3 regions of the Pseudomonas fluorescens group sp. PF-69 genome follow, and region 3 is predicted to be linked to each of the others. Evidence: predicted binding sites of a transcription regulator. Region 3 holds the regulator's gene; each other region holds the start of a gene.

Region 1 (7,105 bases), 1.3 Mb from region 3:
AAATCATTAAGTCTGGATTCGTAGTCGCTCGGGTACTCTGCTTGTTCTATTTGAGGTAAGCCTTTGTAATGGTCAAGGACGCTTTGGAAGAATTTGGTCAGTTTTCCGGTGGTGTTGTATTCATGCTCTGCCTCGGCAACAACTTTTTGCCTCCATGCGAATTCTTGTTTGTCTGACTCTTCCAGCGCTGCCCGTCTTTCATTGACGGTAAACGTGCCGCTGTCATCGTATGTAATTAAAGCCAGTTGATCCGCCGGCATTCCCGAAAATGGATTACTGGCCAGTCCTCTTGTATATAAAGTTGCTTTTTCGGCGCGTGCTAATAACGTGGGGTCGTCTGTGTCAGGAACTTCGGTGTCGTGTTTCAATTTGTTTGCAGTATAGTACGGGCTTAGGAGCTCATTGACTGTGTTTCTAGCCAGCGACTCCAGCTCCACTCTGGTCAGGCGTGCATCTCGGGCCTGAGCACGTAATGAGGCCTCGCTTAATTGATTCGCCATCGTGGAAACAGTAGTGCTGCGACTTACATCAGCTGGGGCTTGGGAAGTTTTCTGGTTGATGCCTGTATTTCCATCAGGATTGAGTGTCATCATTTTTGATCCAGTCAGTGCTAGACCGCTTTCAACTCCAGGATTGCTTGTTGAATTAATCATCATTGCTGCTCCTTTGTTTTTATAAGTCAGATATGACCTGCCGAAAAAATTACCTGTTGGCAAGGGCGGAAGGTCTATCGAGGCCCGCGACGTTCTTTACTTCATCGTGATTTCTACTGACCAAGCAAAGGTGGACGGGTTTGTTCTGGTTGCTCTTATGGTGCAGGTAGCACCACCGCTGGGAGTGGCTGTATTATTCCACTTTGGGATTTTGTTTCCGCCTGGGCCGGGGGTCGTCACAAATGTAGATAGATATACACAGCTTTTTGCGCCGATTTTATATCGCAAATTAGCGTGGTTGTAGTCAGGGGATGTCTGGCTTTGTACCGTGTAAGTCTCCGAGCTATTTGCATTTATGGTGGTTTTTGGAGTGGGTTCTGCGTTTGTTTTTGTAATAAGTTCATTGTTGGTTGTGGGTATATACGTAGCAGTCTGTGTTCCAAGGTTTTTGAAGGTAACTGTAACGGGTGGTCCGGCGACAGCTGGGTTTGTGTGAAGTGCCGTCAATGCAAGAACAGCAATTAAAGACGTGTATGTTTTCATGGGTGTTACTCCTTGTGGTGATATGAACATTCCATTGGTATCAATAACTAATATTCACTGCGGGCTATATTTTTTTCGTGCGGATTCAGCGCTCGCGTTCAAATGAGTCATTTGAAAGCTGAGCTTAGAAAGGGTGGATTTGCGGCGCAATCAGACGGCGGATGAGAGGTTCGTAGGATGTTGCCGGGACTCTTGCGGGCTTGAAGCCAGCAGTCTCGGCAATTCCTACAGATAAATCTGACGGTCGTTACGACCTTGTTGCGAGCAGGCTCGCTTACACGGCGTGATGGGGTTAACCATTGAGGAGGGAGACGTTATTCGGCAGGCGGATTGAGCTTCGCTTCCATCTCCGCGACCTTCGTTTCAAGTGCTTCCAACCGTGCCCGCGTCCGCGCCAGCACGACCATCTGGCTATCGAACTCTTCCCGGCTCACCAGATCCAGTTTGCTGAAGCCGCTTTGCAGCAGGGCCTTGAACTGGCTTTCGATTTCGCTTTTCGGCAATGGGGTGTCGCCGCTGAAGAGACGGGAGGCGGTGCCTGTCAGGGCGTCGAGGAAGTCTTTGGGCGCGAGCATGGGAAAGGTCCTGATAACAATGGCCGGCAGTGTATCACGCAGTGTCTATAGTCATTTCGCGGGCAAAGGATGCACGCTTTTCGCGCATGGGGACGGACGGCATCGCACCGTTGTTGTGCGTAACCCGTGCGGTGTTGTTGCGAAGTCGCTGCCATCTGCTGGTAAAGGCTTGAAAACAGTACGTTTTGTGGAGATGGCAAGCTTTCTGCTTAGACCGTAGTGACCCATGCACTGATGCAGTCGATGTGACGAATGCAGTGCGCCAAGCGGAGCACGGGAAGTGTTTCGTAAGGAGCGGGTAGCTGGCGTCGGACGGGCAAGTAAGGTCGACGATGCGTTACAAAGCCAGGCACTGCGCTTAGACTTGAGACGGGTTTGTTTTCCTGGGGCAAGTCCACCAATTCGGGAGAGAGTTTTCATGAAGCTAGTCACTGCCATCATCAAGCCGTTCAAGTTGGACGATGTGCGCGAGTCGTTGTCCGAGATCGGCGTGCAGGGCATTACCGTCACTGAGGTCAAAGGCTTCGGTCGGCAGAAGGGACACACCGAGCTGTATCGTGGCGCGGAGTACGTGGTCGATTTCCTGCCAAAGGTGAAGATTGATGTCGCCATTGACGACAAGGATCTCGACCGGGTTATCGAGGCGATAACCAAGGCCGCCAACACCGGCAAGATCGGTGACGGCAAGATCTTCGTGGTCAATCTGGAACAGGCGATTCGCATCCGTACCGGCGAAACCGATACCGACGCAATCTAAGCCGCCACAAACCCAACGCCCCAGGAGAAAACAATATGACTCTGCGTAAATTCGCAGGGCTAGGAGCCCTGTTGTCCATCGTAATGCCCGGCCTGGCCATGGCGGCAGACGAAGTGGCGGCTCCAGTCCTCAACTCCGGCGATACCGCCTGGATGTTGACCTCGACAGCCCTCGTGCTGTTCATGACCATTCCCGGCCTCGCGCTGTTCTACGGCGGCATGGTTCGGTCGAAAAACATTCTTTCCGTGATGATGCAGTGCTTCGCCATTACCGGTCTGATCAGCGTCCTGTGGGTCATTTATGGCTACAGCATCGCGTTCGACACCACCGGCATGGAACAAGGCGTCATCAACTTCAACTCGTTCTTTGGCGGCATGGGCAAGGCGTTCCTCGCCGGCATCACCCCTGCCAGCCTGACCGGCCCTGCGGCCCTGTTCCCTGAGGCGGTGTTCGTCACCTTCCAGATGACCTTCGCCATCATCACCCCGGCGCTGATCGTCGGTGCCTTCGCCGAGCGGATGAAGTTCTCCGCGATGCTGGTTTTCATGGGCGTCTGGTTCACTCTGGTTTATGCACCGATTGCGCACATGGTCTGGTCCGGTAACGGCGGCCTGCTGTGGGACTGGGGCGTGCTGGACTTCGCCGGTGGCACCGTGGTGCACATCAACGCCGGTGTGGCCGGTTTGATTGCCTGCCTGGTGCTGGGCAAGCGTAAAGGCTTCCCGACTACCCCAATGGCGCCGCACAACCTTGGCTATACCCTGGTGGGTGCGGCGATGCTGTGGGTCGGCTGGTTCGGTTTCAACGCCGGTTCCGCTGCGGCGGCCAACGGCACTGCCGGCATGGCGATGCTGGTGACCCAGATCGCAACCGCCGCTGCTGCATTGGGCTGGATGTTCGCCGAGTGGATCACCCACGGCAAACCAAGCGCACTGGGCATCGCTTCGGGTGTGGTTGCAGGCCTGGTGGCCATTACTCCGGCGGCCGGCACCGTAGGCCCTATGGGCGCTCTGGTGATCGGCCTGGCAGCAGGCGTGGTGTGCTTCTTCTGCGCCACGACCCTGAAACGCAAACTCGGCTATGACGATTCCCTGGACGCCTTCGGCGTGCACGGTATCGGCGGTATCCTCGGTGCAATCCTGACCGGTGTTTTCGCTGCACCGTCCCTGGGTGGCTTCGGTACCGTCACCGACATCGCCGCACAAGTCTGGATTCAATGCAAAGGCGTGGGCTTCACGGTGATCTACACCGCGATCGTCACCTTCATCATTCTCAAGGTGCTGGATGCCGTCATGGGTCTGCGTGTCACCGAGGAAGAAGAAGCCGTCGGTATCGATCTGGCGCTTCACAACGAACGCGGCTACAACTTGTAAGCACGCGCATGAGAAAACTTGCCCGGCTTGCCGGGCATTTTTTTGTCCGGATTTTGTCGTTAAGGGAAGCGCTGAAAGGTTTTTTCTGACAGCTTTTGCACTGTTTGCGACGCGGGTTTTTGTGCCGCCGATGGCTTACAGGATTGAAGGAATATTAGGGCCTTTGTTTTTTCCCAGAGCGCGCTAGAATGCGCCCCGAACGTGCGGAGAACTGTATGTGGCAACAGACTCTGATTACTCTGCGGGCGAGGCCCCGGGGCTTTCATCTGGTAACGGACGAGTTACTCGCCGGCTTGCCTGAACTCAGGGCGTGTCGGGTTGGTCTGCTGCATTTGTGGCTACAGCATACCTCGGCGTCGTTGACCATCAACGAGAACGCCGATCCGGCGGTACGTCGCGACTTCGAACGGTTTTTCAATCGTCTGATCCCACAAGGAGCAGACGGCTATGAGCATAACGACGAAGGCCTGGACGACCTCCCGGCGCACTTCAAGGCCAGTGTGCTTGGCTGTCAGCTCAGTCTGCCGATATCGGCAGGCCGATTGGCGTTAGGGACCTGGCAAGGCGTTTATCTGGGCGAGCACCGTGATCACGGCGGTGCTCGTAAAGTCCTCGCCACCGTGCACGGTGAAGGGGCATAACCGCTGGTCAGCAGCGGCTGTTGATTTTTTTCCGGCAGCCTTCGACAGAGGGCAAAGCTGGGCTATAACTAATCTGCTTTTCGCAAGTCATGAGGTAGAACATGAGCGACGATGATCTGGAAAACGACGACCTCGAAGTAGGCGACGACGAAACCGAAGAAGGTCTGGAAGCGGCGGCGGAAGATGTCGCTGAAGATGAGGGCGGTGATGCGCCGGTTCCGACCGCCAAAGGCAAAGCCAAGGCAGCGGTATCGGTCGATGAGCTGCCAAGTGTCGAAGCCAAGAACAAGGAACGCGACGCCCTGGCCAAGGCCATGGAAGAGTTCCTGGCTCGTGGCGGCAAGGTTCAGGAAGTGGAGGCCAATGTGGTCGCCGATCCTCCCAAGAAGCCTGATAACAAGTACGGCAGCCGGCCTATCTAAGCCTGTTTCCTTGTTTGCTGAAAAAGCCCGCCGTCGCTGCGTAATGCTGTTCACTTAAGCATTTGAGTCAAAGCCGGGCTTCCTAGAAAATCCGATGCCAGACCTCTGGCATCGGATTTTTTATGTCTGTTCAACAGGACTTGCTCGACCTCGGCGACCTTTTCAACTTCTGTGACTTGAGCACTTTCACTCAAAATATTCCCATCGAGTGGGTCGCGTCTGCGCTGGATTTGTCCAGCCAGGCCACTATCCGGCGGCGTCGCTTGCCTGCCGACCAAGTGCTCTGGCTGGTGCTCGGAATGGCATTGTTTCGCGACGAACCTGTTCATGAAGTCGCCCGGCGTTTGAACATCTGCGCCCAAGGCCTGGCTTCTGACCATCTGTTGGCCCGTAGCGGTGTGACCGAGGCCCGCAAGCGGCTTGGGGCCGACCCGGTTGAGTGGTTGTTTCGCAAAACTGGCACTCAATGGGGCGCGCAGCGCTATCCCGATGATGCCTGGCAGGACTTGCAAGTATTTGCGGTCGATGGTGCGCTTCTGCGCACGCCGGATACACCTGAGTTGCGAGACCATTTCGGTTCTGGAAACACCTCGACCGACCGCCAGACTCCCTTTCCCATGCTGCGCCTGGTGGCGCTGATGAATGTGCGTTCGCACCTGATCCTGGATGCACAACTTAGCCCTTACCGACGCAGCGAAATGCGTCTGGCCGATGAGTTTTTGCAGAAGATTCCCGACCACTCCGTGACGCTGTTCGATAAGGGATTCTGGAGCGCCGATCTCATGCTCAGCCTGAGCGGCGACGGCAATCACCGCCATTGGCTAATTCCGGCAAAAAAGGGATTGGTTTGCGAGGAGGTAGCTCGTTACAACCACAACGATCGTTTGGTGCGTATGAAAGTGTCGCCGCAAGCCAGAAAGCGAAATCCGACTCTTCCTACACACTGGGAGGCGCGTGAAGTCAGTTATGAAATTCAAGGCAAAGTAAAAACAGTCATGACATCGTTGCCGGCCAAGACCTACAGCACAAAGGCCGTTGCCGCGTTGTATCAAGAACGCTGGGAAATCGAATTGGGCTTCAGGGATATCAAAAGCTCAATGCAGCAGAACGCAGTGACCTTGCGCAGCAAAAAAGTCGACCTGATCTACCAGGAAGTATGGGGGCTGTTGCTGGCTTACAACGTGATTCGCCGGGAGGCGAGTCAGGCAGCAGTGGCGTTTGGCCGAGCGCCGTCGGACATCCGATTCAAGCCGGCTTGCCAGTACATCGCCGTGCAGTTGATCGTGATGGCTGCGGCCAATCCCGTTTCGGCGACGGGTAGACGGTTAGCAGAACTAAGAAAAGGCGTTGCCGGGCTGTTTCTGGATCACCGCCCAAGGCCTTCAAGGCCAAGGACGGTGAAAATTTCAAAAACCCGATTTCCGGTGGACCGTAAGGCTGCTCCGCTTAAGTGAACAGCATTACGCCGTCGCTGCGGGCTTTTTCATGCCTGAAACAAAAAGATGAAAACGGTGGTGATCCCTCTGGGAGCGAGCTTGCTCGCGATGGCGGAGTGTCAGGCAACCTTTATTTTGAATGTTGCGCCCTCATCGCAAGCAAGCTCGCACAGGTTTCCTTGTCAGTTCGAGGCCTTGGTCCAGCTCGCCAGCAACGCCGGCAACTCGGTCAGGCTGCGAATCTCGGCATCCGGCAACCGGTCCGCTTCCCAGCCCTTGCCGGCCGGGTTGAACCAGATCGCCCGCAGCCCCGCTTGCTGGGCGCCGGCAATGTCGTCGCCCGGGTGGTCACCGATGTGCACCGCCGTCTCGGCAGTGGCGCCACCACGCTGCAGCGCCTCATGGAACAATCGAGAGTCAGGTTTGGCGATGCCGATGTCTTCGGCGCATAACGCGAACTTGAAATAATCCGCCAGCCCCAGGCGCCGCACATCGGCATTGCCGTTGGTCACTACGCCGAGGGTGTAATGGTTGGCCAGCACTTCCAGGGTCGGTTGTACCTCAGGGAAGATTTCCAGCTGATGCCGGGCATGCAGAAACACTTCGAAACTCTGATCGGCCAGGTCGGACGCTTCCGTATGGGCGTAACCGGCTTCTTCCAGCGCCTGGAACAGCACCCGGCGGCGCAGGGCGCTGATGCGGTGC
Region 2 (7,105 bases), 5.3 Mb from region 3:
GTGCTGCCGACGCAAGATTTCACCGTACGGGTCGATTTGCCGTAGGCGTGGCCGGTTTCGAAACCGGCTTCGATCAACTCGGCCCAGATGTCCGGCAACTCATGCAACTGGGCGCCGAACAGGTCGATGCGCTGGCCACCGGTGATCTTGGTGTAGAGGTCGTATTTCTTCGCGACCACGCCTATGGCAATCAGCTTGTCGGCGGTGATCTCGCCACCGGGAATGCGCGGCACCACCGAATAGGTGCCGTTCTTCTGCATGTTGGCCATGAAGGTGTCGTTGGTGTCCTGCAACGGCACCAGCGACGGGTCCATGATCGGCTGGTTCCAGCACGACGCGAGGATCGAGCCCACGGCCGGCTTACACACGTCGCAACCGGTGTGACCCCGGCCATGTTTGGCCAGCAGTTCTTCGAAGGTGATCACCCCTTCCACCCGCACCAGCGCATACAGCTCCTGGCGGGTGTAGGCGAAGTGCTCGCACAGGCTCTTGTCGACACTGACGCCCCGGGCGATCAACTCATGCTCGAAGACTTGCTTGAGCAGACCGGCGCAACCGCCGCAGCCGGTACAGGCCTTGGTCTGTGACTTGAGCAGGCCGAGGTCGGTGCAACCGCCGTCGATGGCCGAGCAGATGGCGCCCTTGGTCACGTTGTGGCAAGAGCAGATCGTCGCCGCTTCCGGCAAGGCGCCCGGCCCCAGGGTTGGAGCGCCTTCGGACGACGGCAGAATCAGCGCGGCCGGTTCGGACGGCAAGGCAATCGCGTTCTGCATGTATTGCAGCAGGGTGTCGTAGTAGCTGTTGTCGCCGATCAGCACCGCACCCAGCACGCGCTTACCGGTGGCGTCCACCACCAGGCGCCGGTAGCCGGCGCTCGTCTCGTCGATGAACTGGTAGCTGCGGGCGCCCGGCGTATGGGCGTGGGCATCGCCGATGGAGCCGACGTCGACGCCCAGCAGTTTGAGTTTGGTCGACATGTCGGCGCCCTGGAACGGCTCGGCCACGTCATCGCACAGCCGCGCGGCGACGCTGCGCGCCATCTGATAGCCGGGCGCGACCAGACCGAACAGGCTGCCATTCCAGGATGCGCACTCACCGATGGCGTAGATGTTCGGGTCGCAGCTCAAGCAGCTGTCGTCGATCACCACGCCACCGCGGGGGCCGATCTCCAGCGCACATTGGCGAGCCAGCGCATCCTGGGCGCGAATACCGGCGGAGAACACTACAAGGTCGGTTTCGAGGAATTCGTCGTTGGCAAAATTCATCCGATAGCGATAGTCCTCACCGGCGCTGATCGATTGCGTGGCGCGGGACAGGTGCACGCCGACGCCCAGGCGTTCGATTTGTGCCTTGAGCGCCAGGCCACCCAGATCGTCCAGTTGCACCGGCATCAGGCGCGGGGCGAACTCCACGACGTGGGCTTCAAGGCCCAGGCTCTTGAGCGCATTGGCCGCTTCCAGGCCGAGCAGGCCACCGCCGACCACGACGCCGCGCCGGGCATTGACCGCCGCCGCTCGAATGGCATCGAGGTCGTCGAGGGTGCGATAGACCAGGCGCGAATCGCCTTCAGCGCCTTCAATCGGCGGCACAAAGGGGTAGGAGCCGGTGGCCAGGACCAGTTTGTCGTAGCTGACACACCCTTGCGCGGTGATGACCTGACGACGCTCGCGGTCGATTTCCAGCACCGGCGCACCCAGGTGCAGGGTGACGCCGGGCGTCTGGTACAACGACGCATCGCTCAGCGCCAGCGACTCGGCGTCGCGACCGGAGAAGTATTCGGAAAGGTGCACACGGTCGTAAGCGCGCATCGGCTCTTCGCTGAAGACGTGCAAGCGATAGCGGTCAAGGGCTCCGCGCTCGATCAACTGTTCCACACAATGATGTCCGACCATGCCGTTGCCGATCACGACCAGCGTTTGCAGCTTGTTCAACGTGGCTACATTGGAATTCATAAACGACACCTGCCAAAGCCAATCACGGTAAAAAAAAGCAAAAAAAAACGCCTGAAACCTTGCGGTTCCAGGCGTCTTTGCCTGTTCTTTTGCGGTGTTGAAACCAGACGGCTATGCCTGATCCACCGATGTAGCCCACGACCTGTGCGGCCAGTCGATCGTCGTTGACCGAGAGGGCTGTCCCTCTTGTTCAGATGGACTTGAGGGGATCAATGCAGCCTTTGTGCCAGTTGGTGACGGACGCTTTGCGCGACAGGCGAAACTGGACCATCACGCGATGGAAATGGCCGTGCAAGGGTGGGTTAGAGGCGTTCCCTGCGGGATGAGAGGGTTCTGACGGCGAGTGATACGTGACGCCGGAGCACCCGACAAATCGCCTCGCACTGGTGCACGTCGTCAGCCACGGCGCTTTAAAAGTGCATCCAGGGAAGCGCTTCATCCAAACAAAACGGCCAGCTTCAGCAGGGCTGGAACTGGCCGTCAACGCGGTGCGCCCTTCGGGCCTGACCGGCGGTCTTGCGCTTAGAAAATCGAGATCGGGTAATCCACGATCAGACGGGTTTCGTTGTAATCCCCTTCCGCCTGATCGGTGTTGCCGCGGTGCCAGGCTTGGCGCAGTCGCAGCGACAAGTCTTTGGCTGGACCGGTCTGCACTACGTATTTGGCTTCGAAGTTGGTTTCGTGGTGCTTGCCGTCAGATCCATAACCATAGGCCTGATAGGCGCTGCCAACCGGCATGTGGGTGCCGTCGATATTGTCGCCGTTCAGGTAGCGCGTCATGAAGCTCAGCCCCGGCACGCCATAGGCCGCCATGTTCAGGTCGTAACGGGCCTGCCAGGATCTTTCGCCAGGGCCGTTAAAGTCAGAGTACTGAACCGAGTTGGCCAGGAAGATGGAGTCGGCCAAATCACCCGACTTGTTATTACCCACGGCCACATAGTCAAACGGGGTGTCGCCGTGAACTTTCTGGAACGCCAGTGTGACGGTATGAGCACTCAGGAAAGAGTACGCCGCCGCCAACGACCAGGTGGTGTTGTCGATGGCACCGGCATTGGACTGACCGGAATCGAGGGTGCGGTAGATATTGAAGTCCAGGTTCAGTGACTGATCGGCAGTGAACGGGATCGTGTAGTTGGCATTGCCATAGTATTGATGCCAGACGTCCTTGAGGTCCGACGCAAACAAGCTCATCGAAAAATTATCGGTCAGCGTGTACTTGCCGCCGAGGTAGTCAATGCTCTTGGCCGCCACGTTTGCATAACCGGCATACAGTTCATGGCTATTGTTGGTTGTGGCCGGACCGTTACTGGCGGTGAAGTGCCCGGCGTCGAGGTTCAAGCCTTCGATTTCACTGCTCAACAGGTTGAAACCGGTCGCCGTTTGAGGCGTGGCGCGAGTACCCGCCGTGGCCAGGACCGGGTTGTTTGGCTGCAAGTTGCCATAGTGCAGTTCAGTCTTGGAGAACCGGGCCTTGATCGACGCGCCTGCGCTGCTGAAATCATCCTTCGGCCGGCCGCTGTTGTCGACCGGCAAGTTGCCCGAGTACGCATCGCCTTTGCCACCGTCCAGCTTCACCCCCCAGTATCCGTACGCATCCACACCAAAGCCGACGGTGCCTTGGGTGAAGCCGGAGCTGAAGTTGCCTTGTGTCACTTGCAGCCAGTCCTGTTTGCGGCCCGCCGAATTCTTACCGTCACGATCATAATAAAAGTTGCGAAGTAGGAGGTTCAAACTGCTGCCTTCAACAAACCCCTTGGCAGTCGCCTGGTCTTCCACACCAGCGGCTGACGCTAGTTGACTAATACCCAGTGAGACACCTAGCGCCACCAAATTCCACTTCAAAGACATTGTTCGTTCCCCTGTTTTTTAATAGAACTGCCTCGTCTCTCAATGCGCAGTCAACAGGGTGCCCCCTGAAGTCAGGCCGTCAAAAGCGAACAGTTGTAAGTCAATGGCAGATAAGAAAAAAAGAGCTCTAGTCGCAATCTTTTGACTGCGCAGAGTGATACACCGTTTTATAACGGTTTATTTTTTATTACATGGCAGGCCCTAAGGCGAAAGACTTATAGCACTTTCGCGCCGAAACATTGATCCGGTTTCCCGTGAAAGTAATTATCAATTCCTGCAACAATTCAGGCTTATTACAAGCAGATGCCTTAGTCGCTTTGAGCGGGCTCGTTATATAGCCGAAAACACCCCGGCATTTGAGCTTGACTCAAATGTCCAATACTGTAGGCCCCGCGCCACAGAAGACGACGAACACGCCCAATCCAAGCGCACTCATGTATCCGCACGGTGTCCGCAAAGGCGCGATTAGCCGGGGTGTGAACGGCTGACCGCGACCATTTGGCGCATGACCGGCGGGCGACCGATTGAGCGCCACAGGGCAACAGTTTGTTAACATCCACGCGCTTTTTTTCGCCTGATGCGTCAGGCACTGTGGTTTTTCAGTGGTGACACAGGAAGCTTTTTTCCATGAGTACGTTGTATACCCGTCGCACCGTCCTGCACGGCATGGGCCTGCTGAGCCTTGGCCTGCTCGCCGGCTGTGATGACAGCAGCAAGCTGTCGTTCAAGTACGGCAAGGATCTGAGCGACAAGATCATGGGGCGTAACTTCAAGCTCAAGGACGCCCAGGGCGAGACCCGGATGCTCGGCAGCTACCGTGGCCTGATGCCGATGATCTTCTTCGGTTTCACCCAATGCCCTGCGGTGTGCCCGACGACACTGGCCCGCGCCGCCCAGGCCAAGAAGCTGATGGGCCGCGACGGCGAACGTCTGCAAGTGATCTTCATCACCCTGGACCCCGAGCGCGATACCCCGCAAATGCTCGACAAATACGTCAAGGCCTTCGACCCGAGTTTCGAGGCGCTGTACGGCACCCTGGAAGAAACCGCCGCCACCGCCAAGGAGTTCGGCGTGTTTTATGAAAAGGTCCCGAGCGGCGACACCTACACCCTCTCCCACACCGCGACCAGCTACGTCTTCGACTCCAGGGGCAACTTGCGCCTCGGGCTGTCCGCGTCCCTTACCGCAAAAGAGTGCGCAGAAGACCTGCTCACCGTCATGGAGGTCTGCTGATGACTTCGTTGCACGCAACGCGTTTTAAACAACTGGCCCTGGGCCTGTCCCTGATCGGCATGGCCTGGCAAGCGTCGGCGCAAACCCTGGTCAACGACGCCTGGGTTCGCGCGACGGTGGCTGGCCAGCCTTCGACCGGGGCCTTCATGACCCTGCAGGCGGACACCGACAGCAAACTGCTGAGCGTACAGTCGCCCGTCGCCAGGACCGTGCAAATCCACCAGATGAGCATGAAAGACGACGTGATGAAAATGGGTCAGGTCGAGTCCGTCGAGCTGCCGGCCGGCAAACCGGTGAGCCTCGATCCGGGCGGCTACCACGTCATGTTGATGGACCTGACTGCCCAGGTTCAGGAAGGCAGCAAAGTGCCGCTGACCCTGGTCGTGGAAAACGCCAGGGGCGAGAAAGAAACGATCAACGTCGAAGCTGTAGCCAGGGCGCTGGGCACCATGGATCACAGCAAGATGATGGACCACAGCAAGATGCAATGATGTGCCGGCCGCCTCATCCCCCGAGGCGGCTCATTGACCGGCAGGGGTTGCACTCAGCCAACCCCGATTCCCGCGCAATGCGCCACGCCTTGCGACCGGCGCTCCGACCTTCGGAAAAAACCCGAACTCCTGCCATCACGCCTCCTCCAATGTGCAGACACTGGAGGAAAAGCATCATGAACGACGATGACCTGATCAACCCTGCCGAGTCAGATGACGCCAAGCGTCGGGATGAAGCCAATCCGCCGACGCAACCGCTGACCGAGGAGCAAAAGCTTGAGGAGCAGCGGCGCAAGGTGGCCGAAATCGAGCGCAAGGTGGCTGATGGCAATTGAGCGCCGGCGTCAGCCGTGGCTTTCTGGCAACTCCCTCGCCAATGGCCTCGCGACAGGCGCCCGGCAGCTCGGCGCCGGGTTCAGCGAGCATTTGGCGGGTCTTGAAATCGGTGAGGAAATATTCTTCCTCGATGCCAAACCGGGGCGCCAGGCTCATGGTCACGCCTCGCGTCTGCGGGTAACGGTCAGCGCCACGGCCGCAATGCGTTCGGCCCGTTCATAACCGGGCTTGAGCAATTCTTCGCCGAACACATCAGGGTCCAGCTCCCGATAGGTCCAGGCAAAGGTGTCACCGGACAGCATGGGCAGCACGGCCTCCAGAAACGGATCGCTCTCGGCCACCATCGCCACGCCGGTGTACAGCACCAGGCTGCCGCCCAAGTGCAGGCGCGGCAACGCTTCGCGAACGATGCGCAGTGACAGGGCTTCGCCGAGGGCGCCGCCGCCATCGCGATAGGCGCGGTGCTGGCTGTCATTCATATAAGGCGGGTTGGCGATGATCAGATCGAACGCACCTTCGACGCTGCCCAGCACATCGCTGTGATAGACCGTGATGTTGTTGGCGCCGGCCAACTCGGCGTTGACGGCCGACAGTCGCAGCGCCCGAGGGTTGATGTCCACGGCCAGCACCTGGGCGTCGCGTCGGGCACGGGCGACGATCAACGCGCCGACACCACAACACGCCATAGAGGTCGCGGTACTGTTCATGGCTTGAATCAGCCAGTGTCGAGGATGTGCCGGACAAAGCTTTGAACACGGTCATGAGGTCATTCTCCTGGGCATTGCATTTCGCCTGCCCCTGACATCAGGTGGCGATCAAATGAAACGCTACTCGTTGAACAGGAGATTTGACCGGCCACGGAAAATTCCATCGGCTTTCCCGGCCCATGGACCGGTGGCAATGCCGGGGACTGCACCAACACCTTCGCCCCTGTGCCCCTGTCCGCGATTTGCAATGCCGGCACGACAGCACTCGGGCAAGCTGCATGAGGCTTTTCGCCACTTCCTCCGCCAAATCATTGATCTCAATGGCGTTTTTCGCGCAACCAGATTGGCACAGCTCATGCTCCTGTCCTGGGGCAACCACAGAGATTGCCGGCAACGACCGGTCCTGACTTCCCGTGACAGCAGAGGCTGAACCATGAACGCCATCGACATTCTGAAAGCCGACCATGAACGAGTAAAAGCCATCCTGACCCAGCTGAACGACTCCACCGAGCGCGCGGTAAAAAAACGCGCCGAGCTG
Region 3 (7,105 bases):
CGGCAACACCGTGACCATCACTCGCACGCCGACCGGCGATATCGATGTGGTGACCTCTGTGGGCAATCTCGCCTACTTCGAACAACTGCAAGCCCAGGGCGACACCAAGCCCGTCCAGGGCTGGGGAGTGACCATCCAGTACCACGCCGCGCAAAACCGCGTCGTACTGATCGATCGCGCCAAAGTCGTCGACAAGGACAACAACACCACCCAGGGCGAGAAAATCGTCTACGACACCGTCAAGAAGCTTGCGAGCGCTGGCCGTGCAACAGGCAACAAGGTCACCGAAGCGCGTCCGCGCATCGACATGGTGATCCAGCCGAAGAAGAAAACCGACGAGCAAAAGGCCCAGTAATGGCAACTCTGAAAGCTCAGCATCTGGCCAAGAGCTACAAGAGCCGCCAGGTCGTCCGTGATGTCAGCCTGTCCATCGACAGCGGTCAGATCGTTGGCCTGCTAGGCCCTAACGGTGCCGGCAAGACCACCTGCTTCTACATGATCGTGGGCCTGGTGCAGGCCGATCAGGGCCGCATACTGATCGACGACCTGGACGTCAGCCACCAGCCAATGCACGGCCGCGCCAAGGCCGGTATCGGCTATCTGCCGCAAGAAGCGTCGATCTTCCGCAAACTCTCGGTCGCCGACAACATCATGGCGATCCTCGAGACCCGCAAGGAACTCGACAAAGCCGGTCGCCGCAAGGAGCTGGAAAGCCTGCTGCAGGAATTCCACATCAGCCACATCCGCGACAACCTCGGCATGAGCCTGTCCGGTGGTGAACGCCGCCGCGTGGAAATCGCCCGGGCATTGGCCACCAACCCGAAATTCATCCTCCTCGACGAGCCCTTCGCCGGCGTGGACCCGATTTCGGTCGGCGACATCAAACAGATCATTCATCACCTCAAGGCCAAAGGCATTGGCGTGCTGATCACCGACCACAACGTCCGTGAAACCCTCGACATCTGTGAAACCGCCTACATCGTCAACGATGGCCAATTGATCGCCGAAGGCGACGCTGAAACCATCCTGGCCAACGATCTGGTCAAGGAAGTGTATTTGGGCCATGAGTTCCGCCTGTAAGCACCGAGGTGTCTGGCTAGTCGACCGAGCGCTTGTCTCGATAAAAAATCAACACTTTTTTATTGTTACAGCGCTCTAGGCAAACACTTCAGTTTCAGGCATATAATTTGCTTATGTTTGGCGCTCCGGCGCCCTGTAGTGGATGGCGCATGTGCGCCGGCGAATAAGGTGTTTAGCCCCTGCCATGAAACCATCGCTAGTCTTGAGAATGGGCCAGCAGCTGACGATGACACCGCAGCTGCAACAGGCCATCCGCCTGCTCCAATTGTCGACCCTGGACCTGCAACAGGAAATCCAGGAGGCCCTGGAGTCCAATCCGATGCTCGAACGCCAGGAAGAAGGCGACGACTTCGATAACAGCGACCCCTTGGCCGACAACGTCGAACAGAAACCCAACCCCGACATTCAGGAACCCTCCTACCAGGAAAGCGCACCGACGGTTGATAACCTCGAGGAAGGCGACTGGAACGAGCGTATCCCCAACGAACTGCCCGTCGATACCGCCTGGGAAGACGTTTACCAGACCAGCGCCAGCAGTCTGCCGAGCAACGATGACGACGAGTGGGATTTCACCACCCGCACATCGGCCGGTGAAAGCCTGCAAAGCCATTTGCTGTGGCAATTGAACCTGGCGCCCATGTCCGACACCGATCGCCTGATCGCCGTGACCCTGATCGATTGCATCAACAATCAGGGCTACCTGGACGAGACGCTCGAGGAGATCCTCGAAGCCTTCGACCCGGAGCTGGACATCGAGCTGGACGAAATCGAAGCCGTCCTGCACCGTATCCAGCAATTCGAACCCGCCGGGATCGGCGCCCGCAACCTGGGCGAATGCCTGCTGCTGCAATTACGCCAGTTGCCAGCTAAAACTCCTTGGCTCGCCGAAGCAAAGCGCCTGGTCACCGACTACATCGACTTGCTCGGCAGCCGCGATTACAGCCAGCTGATGCGCCGCATGAAGCTCAAGGAAGATGAGCTGCGCCAGGTGATCGAACTGGTTCAGAGCCTCAATCCGCGCCCGGGCTCGCAAATCGAATCCACTGAAGCCGAATACGTGGTTCCCGACGTGATCGTGCGCAAGGACAACGAGCGCTGGCTGGTGGAACTCAACCAGGAATCGGTTCCGCGTCTTCGGGTCAACGCCCAGTACGCCGGCTTCGTGCGTCGCGCCGACACCAGCGCCGACAACACGTTCATGCGCAATCAGTTGCAGGAAGCCCGCTGGTTCATCAAGAGCCTGCAAAGCCGCAATGAAACCCTGATGAAAGTTGCCACCCAGATCGTCGAGCATCAGCGCGGCTTCCTGGAATACGGCGACGAAGCCATGAAACCGCTGGTCCTGCATGACATCGCCGAGGCGGTTGGCATGCACGAGTCGACAATTTCACGGGTGACCACACAGAAATTCATGCATACCCCTCGGGGCATATATGAACTGAAGTACTTTTTTTCCAGCCATGTCAGCACCTCCGAAGGCGGCGAATGCTCGTCCACGGCGATCCGCGCGATCATCAAAAAACTGGTTGCCGCGGAAAATCAGAAAAAGCCGTTGAGTGACAGCAAGATCGCTGGTTTACTGGAGGCACAAGGCATTCAGGTGGCTCGCCGCACCGTCGCCAAGTACCGCGAATCCCTGGGGATCGCGCCTTCGAGCGAACGCAAGCGGTTGATGTAGAGCCACGCCACAGCGTTCCAGTGGTAGATCATTTGATCTACCGCTTTATGCACTGGCAACGAAGGAGAAGCTGTATGCAAGTCAACATCAGTGGACACCAACTGGAAGTGACCGAACCTCTTCGCACCTACATCGGCGAAAAACTCGAACGGTTAGAGAGGCACTTCGACAAGATCACCAACGTACAGGTCACGATGACCGTCGAAAAGTTGAAGCAGAAAATCGAAGCCACGCTGCATATTCCCGGCAATGAAGTGGTCGCGAACGCGGAACATACCGATATGTACGCGGCGATCGACGCACTGACCGACAAGCTGGATAAACAACTCAAAAAGCATAAGGAAAAGACCCAGAGCCTCCTACAGGGCGCTACCGGTCGTTAACACCCCCAACCCATGATCCGACTTGAAAGCATCCTGACCCCCGGCCGTTCCCTTGTGAACGTGCCGGGCGGCAGTAAAAAGAAAGCCCTCGAACAAATTGCCAACCTGATCGCCCGGGAAGTGCCGGATCTGGAGATGCAAGATGTCTTCGAGGCGTTGATTGCCCGTGAAAAACTCGGCTCGACGGGTTTTGGTAACGGCATCGCCATTCCCCACTGTCGCCTGAAGGGCTGCTCTTCACCCATCAGTGCCCTGATGCACCTCGATGCCCCCATAGATTTCGACGCCATCGACGGCGCACCGGTTGACCTGTTGTTCGTTCTACTGGTCCCGCAAGCCGCTACCGATGCGCACCTGGAGCTTTTGCGCCAAATTGCCAGCATGCTCGACCGCAAGGAAGTGCGCGAAAAACTGCGCAGCGCCCCGAGCAATGAAGCCTTGTATCAGGTTGTCCTGGACGAGCAAAACGGTCAGTAACCATGCGCTTGATCATCGTCAGTGGCCGCTCCGGCTCAGGTAAAAGCACCGCCCTTGATGTACTCGAGGACAGTGGCTACTACTGCATCGACAACCTTCCCGCCGGGTTGCTGCCGGAACTCGCCGAACGCGCATTGATCCACACCGAACTGGCACAGCCGCTGGTGGCCGTGTCCATTGATGCACGCAACCTGCCAAGTCACTTGTCGCGATTCCCCGAATTGCTCGAAGAAGTCCGCAGCCGGCATATCCAGTGCGATGTTCTGTACCTGGATGCCGACGAAGAAACCTTGCTCAAGCGTTTTTCGGAAACCCGTCGTCGTCACCCGCTGAGCAGTGCCAATCGTTCGCTGGCTGAAGCGATCAACGATGAAACCAGCCTGCTCGGCCCCATCGCCGACCTTGCCGATCTCAAAGTCAACACCACCAACCTCAACCTGTATCAGCTACGGGATACGATCAAACTGCGCTTGCTGAACCAGCCGGAACCCGGCACGGCATTCCTAGTGGAGTCCTTTGGTTTCAAGCGTGGCATGCCAGTGGATGCCGACCTGGTATTCGACGTGCGCTGCCTGCCCAATCCCTACTGGAAACCCGAGCTTCGAGCGCAGTCCGGGCTTGATCAACCCGTTGCCGAGTACCTCGCAGCCCAGCCGGATGTAGAAGAGATGTTCCAGGACATCTCCACCTATCTGCTCAAATGGTTGCCCCGCTTTGCCGCCAGCAACCGCGCCTATGTCACCATTGCCATTGGCTGCACGGGCGGGCATCACCGCTCCGTCTACCTGACCGAACGTTTAGGCAAGACGCTGCAACAATCCCTGAAGAACGTCCAGGTTCGCCACCGCGACCTCAGCTAAAGGATTCACACCGCGATGCCTGCTCAGGAAATCGAAATCATCAACAAGCTGGGCCTGCATGCCCGTGCTTCTGCAAAATTCGTCGGAGTCGCCGGTGAGTTCAAGGACTGCACGATCAGAGTCGGACGCACTCCGGAATCCACGGTCGACGGCAAAAGCATCATGGCAATGATGATGCTCGCGGCTGGCAAGGGCACCAAAATCTACATCAGCACCGAAGGCGAAGACGCGCAACGTGCACTGGATGCGTTGAAAGACTTGATCAACCGTTATTTCGACGAAGGCGAGTAAACGCCAATCCAGACCAAACCCGCTCAGTAGCCCAATAAAAAAGGCGCACCACCCAATCAGGTGGCGCGCCTTTTTTGTGACGAGCGGGTTTAGCTGCCCGCCACTGTCATTCGCTCGATCAGCACAGAACCCGTACGAATGTTGCTGCGCAGCTCCAGGTCGTTACCCACGGCAACGATCTGCTTGAACATGTCACGCATGTTGCCGGCAATGGTCACTTCCTGGACCGCGAACTGGATTTCACCGTTCTCGACCCAGTAACCGGCCGCGCCACGGGAGTAGTCGCCCGTGACCATGTTCAGGCCTTGCCCCATCAATTCGGTCACCAGCAGGCCACGCCCCATGCGACGCAGCAAGGCCGCCTGATCTTCATCACCATGGGTGACGAACAGGTTATGCACGCCTCCGGCATTCGCGGTGCTCGGCATGCCGAGCTTGCGACCGGAGTAAGTACCGAGGATGTAAGACACCAGCTCGCCCTTTTCAACGAACGGCTTCGCGTAAGTCGCCAGACCATCGCCATCGAAGGCCGCGCTGCCCAAGGCACGCATCAAGTGCGGACGCTCATCGATGGTCAGCCATTCAGGAAACAGCTTCTGACCCAGGGTGCCTTCAAGGAACGATGACTTGCGGTACAGGCTGCCGCCGGAAATCGCCGACAGGAAGCTACCGAACAAACCACCGGCCAACTCCGCGGAAAACAGCACCGGCACTTCGCAGGTTGGCACCGGACGCGCGCCGAGACGGCTTGCCGCCCGTTGTGCGGCACGCTGGCCAATGCTCACCGGATCAGCCAGCAAATTGCCCTGGCGGTTCACGTCATACCAATAATCGCGCTGCATCTGACCATCGGCCTCGGCGATCATCACGCAGCTCAGGCTGTGCCGGGTCGACGCATAACCGCCGATAAAACCGTGGCTGTTGCCATAGACACGGCAGCCTTGATGGGTGCTCAGCGTAGTGCCATCGGCATTCTTGATCCGGCTGTCGGCAGCAAATGCGGCCGCTTCACAGGCCAGCGCCTGCTCGATTGCCTGCTCCGGTGTGATATCCCATGGGTGGAACAGGTCGAAATCCTGAACGTCACGAGCCATCAGAGCGGCATCCGCCAGGCCCGACGCTTCGTCTTCCGAGGTGTGTTTGGCAATGGCCAAGGCGGCGGCCACGGTCTCACGAATCGCCTCCGGACCGCTGGCCGAGGTGCTGGCCGAACCCTTGCGCTGGCCAACGTACAAGGTGATGCCAAAACCCTGATCACGATTGAATTCGACGGTTTCGACTTCGCGCTGGCGCACCGTAGTCGACAGACCCTGCTCCAGGGATACCGCCACTTCACAGGCACTGGCCCCCTGGCGCCTGGCTTCAGCGATGATCTGCTCGACTTGTTCTTGCAGTGCCGGCAACGCTTGTGGGCCGACGCTTTCAACTGCACTCATGCTGTTCTCCACTCAAATTCTGCTTTCGGTATAGGTCATCGAGCGACCGGGCCGGACAAGCGGCCCCCGACTGGTTATCATGGCGGCGTTTCTTTGCGGACGGCCACCATGGTTGATTCTTACGACGACTCCCTCGATACGGGAGAAAAAAGCAAATCCCAGGTCAAACGCGAGCTGCATGCTCTGGTTGACCTTGGCGAACGCCTTACGACACTCAAGCCTGACTTGCTGGCAAAACTGCCCTTGACCGACGCTTTGCGCCGGGCCTTGGCCGATGCGCCCAAGCACACGGCGAACATCGCGCGTAAACGGCACCTCCAGTTCATCGGCAAACTGATGCGCGATCAGGACACTGACGCCATTCTGGTCTTGCTCGATCAACTCGATGCCTCCACTCGCCAATACAACGAACGCTTCCATAACCTGGAGCGCTGGCGTGATCGCCTGATCGCTGGCGACGATGCAGTCCTGGAAAAGTTCGTCATCGACTACCCGGAGGCTGATCGCCAGCAATTGCGCTCCCTGATCCGTCAGGCCCAGCACGAATTGGCGACCAACAAGCCACCGGCATCGAGCCGCAAAATCTTCAAGTACATCCGTGAGCTGGACGAGACTCAACGCGGTCTGCGCTGAGACTCTGATCGGGTGAGTCGCCTGGCGGCTCACCCGCAGCTCCACGCCTTACGCGCCCGTGCCACCCACGGTGATCGCATCAATTTTCAGCGTTGGCTGGCCGACACCCACCGGCACCGACTGCCCATCCTTGCCGCACGTCCCCACACCGCTGTCCAGCGACAGGTCGTTACCGACCATCGACACCTTGCTCATGGCTTCCGGCCCGTTGCCGATCAGGGTCGCGCCCTTGACCGGAGCGGTGATCTTGCCGTCCTCGATCAGATA

The links. Region 3 encodes sigma-54, which starts transcription at its own class of promoters, with help from an activator protein. Its sites were predicted from a motif close to ANTGGCATNNANNTTGCTNT; they were not measured.
Region 1: glnK (P-II family nitrogen regulator) is a predicted target of sigma-54. The motif match lies at 1,964-1,983, and genes of this name have one in related genera.
Region 2: nirB (nitrite reductase large subunit NirB) is a predicted target of sigma-54. The motif match lies at 2,164-2,183, and genes of this name have one in related genera.

The regions. Positions count from the first base shown of each region.
Region 1 covers NZ_JBTMNC010000001.1:1,786,907-1,794,011, forward strand. Annotated here, with positions in the region: gene ACX3YF_RS08120 (hypothetical protein) at 1-656, opposite strand, end outside; gene ACX3YF_RS08125 (hypothetical protein) at 750-1,196, opposite strand; gene ACX3YF_RS08130 (accessory factor UbiK family protein) at 1,511-1,771, opposite strand; gene glnK (P-II family nitrogen regulator) at 2,190-2,528, shown strand; gene ACX3YF_RS08140 (ammonium transporter) at 2,564-3,901, shown strand; gene ACX3YF_RS08145 (secondary thiamine-phosphate synthase enzyme YjbQ) at 4,117-4,542, shown strand; gene sutA (transcriptional regulator SutA) at 4,644-4,964, shown strand; gene ACX3YF_RS08155 (IS4 family transposase) at 5,087-6,418, shown strand; gene ACX3YF_RS08160 (HAD family hydrolase) at 6,583-7,105, opposite strand, start outside.
Region 2 covers NZ_JBTMNC010000001.1:5,861,055-5,868,159, forward strand. Annotated here, with positions in the region: gene nirB (nitrite reductase large subunit NirB) at 1-1,952, opposite strand, end outside; gene ACX3YF_RS27310 (OprD family porin) at 2,475-3,800, opposite strand; gene ACX3YF_RS27315 (SCO family protein) at 4,428-5,033, shown strand; gene ACX3YF_RS27320 (copper chaperone PCu(A)C) at 5,033-5,524, shown strand; gene ACX3YF_RS27325 (hypothetical protein) at 5,701-5,859, shown strand; partial or broken gene ACX3YF_RS27330 (methyltransferase) at 6,019-6,540, opposite strand; gene ACX3YF_RS27335 (hemerythrin domain-containing protein) at 7,001-7,105, shown strand, end outside.
Region 3 covers NZ_JBTMNC010000001.1:528,655-535,759, forward strand. Annotated here, with positions in the region: gene lptA (lipopolysaccharide transport periplasmic protein LptA) at 1-355, shown strand, start outside; gene lptB (LPS export ABC transporter ATP-binding protein) at 355-1,080, shown strand; gene ACX3YF_RS02495 (RNA polymerase factor sigma-54) at 1,265-2,758, shown strand; gene hpf (ribosome hibernation-promoting factor, HPF/YfiA family) at 2,833-3,141, shown strand; gene ptsN (PTS IIA-like nitrogen regulatory protein PtsN) at 3,154-3,618, shown strand; gene rapZ (RNase adapter RapZ) at 3,621-4,478, shown strand; gene ACX3YF_RS02515 (HPr family phosphocarrier protein) at 4,494-4,769, shown strand; gene pmbA (metalloprotease PmbA) at 4,859-6,205, opposite strand; gene yjgA (ribosome biogenesis factor YjgA) at 6,314-6,838, shown strand; gene tldD (metalloprotease TldD) at 6,887-7,105, opposite strand, start outside.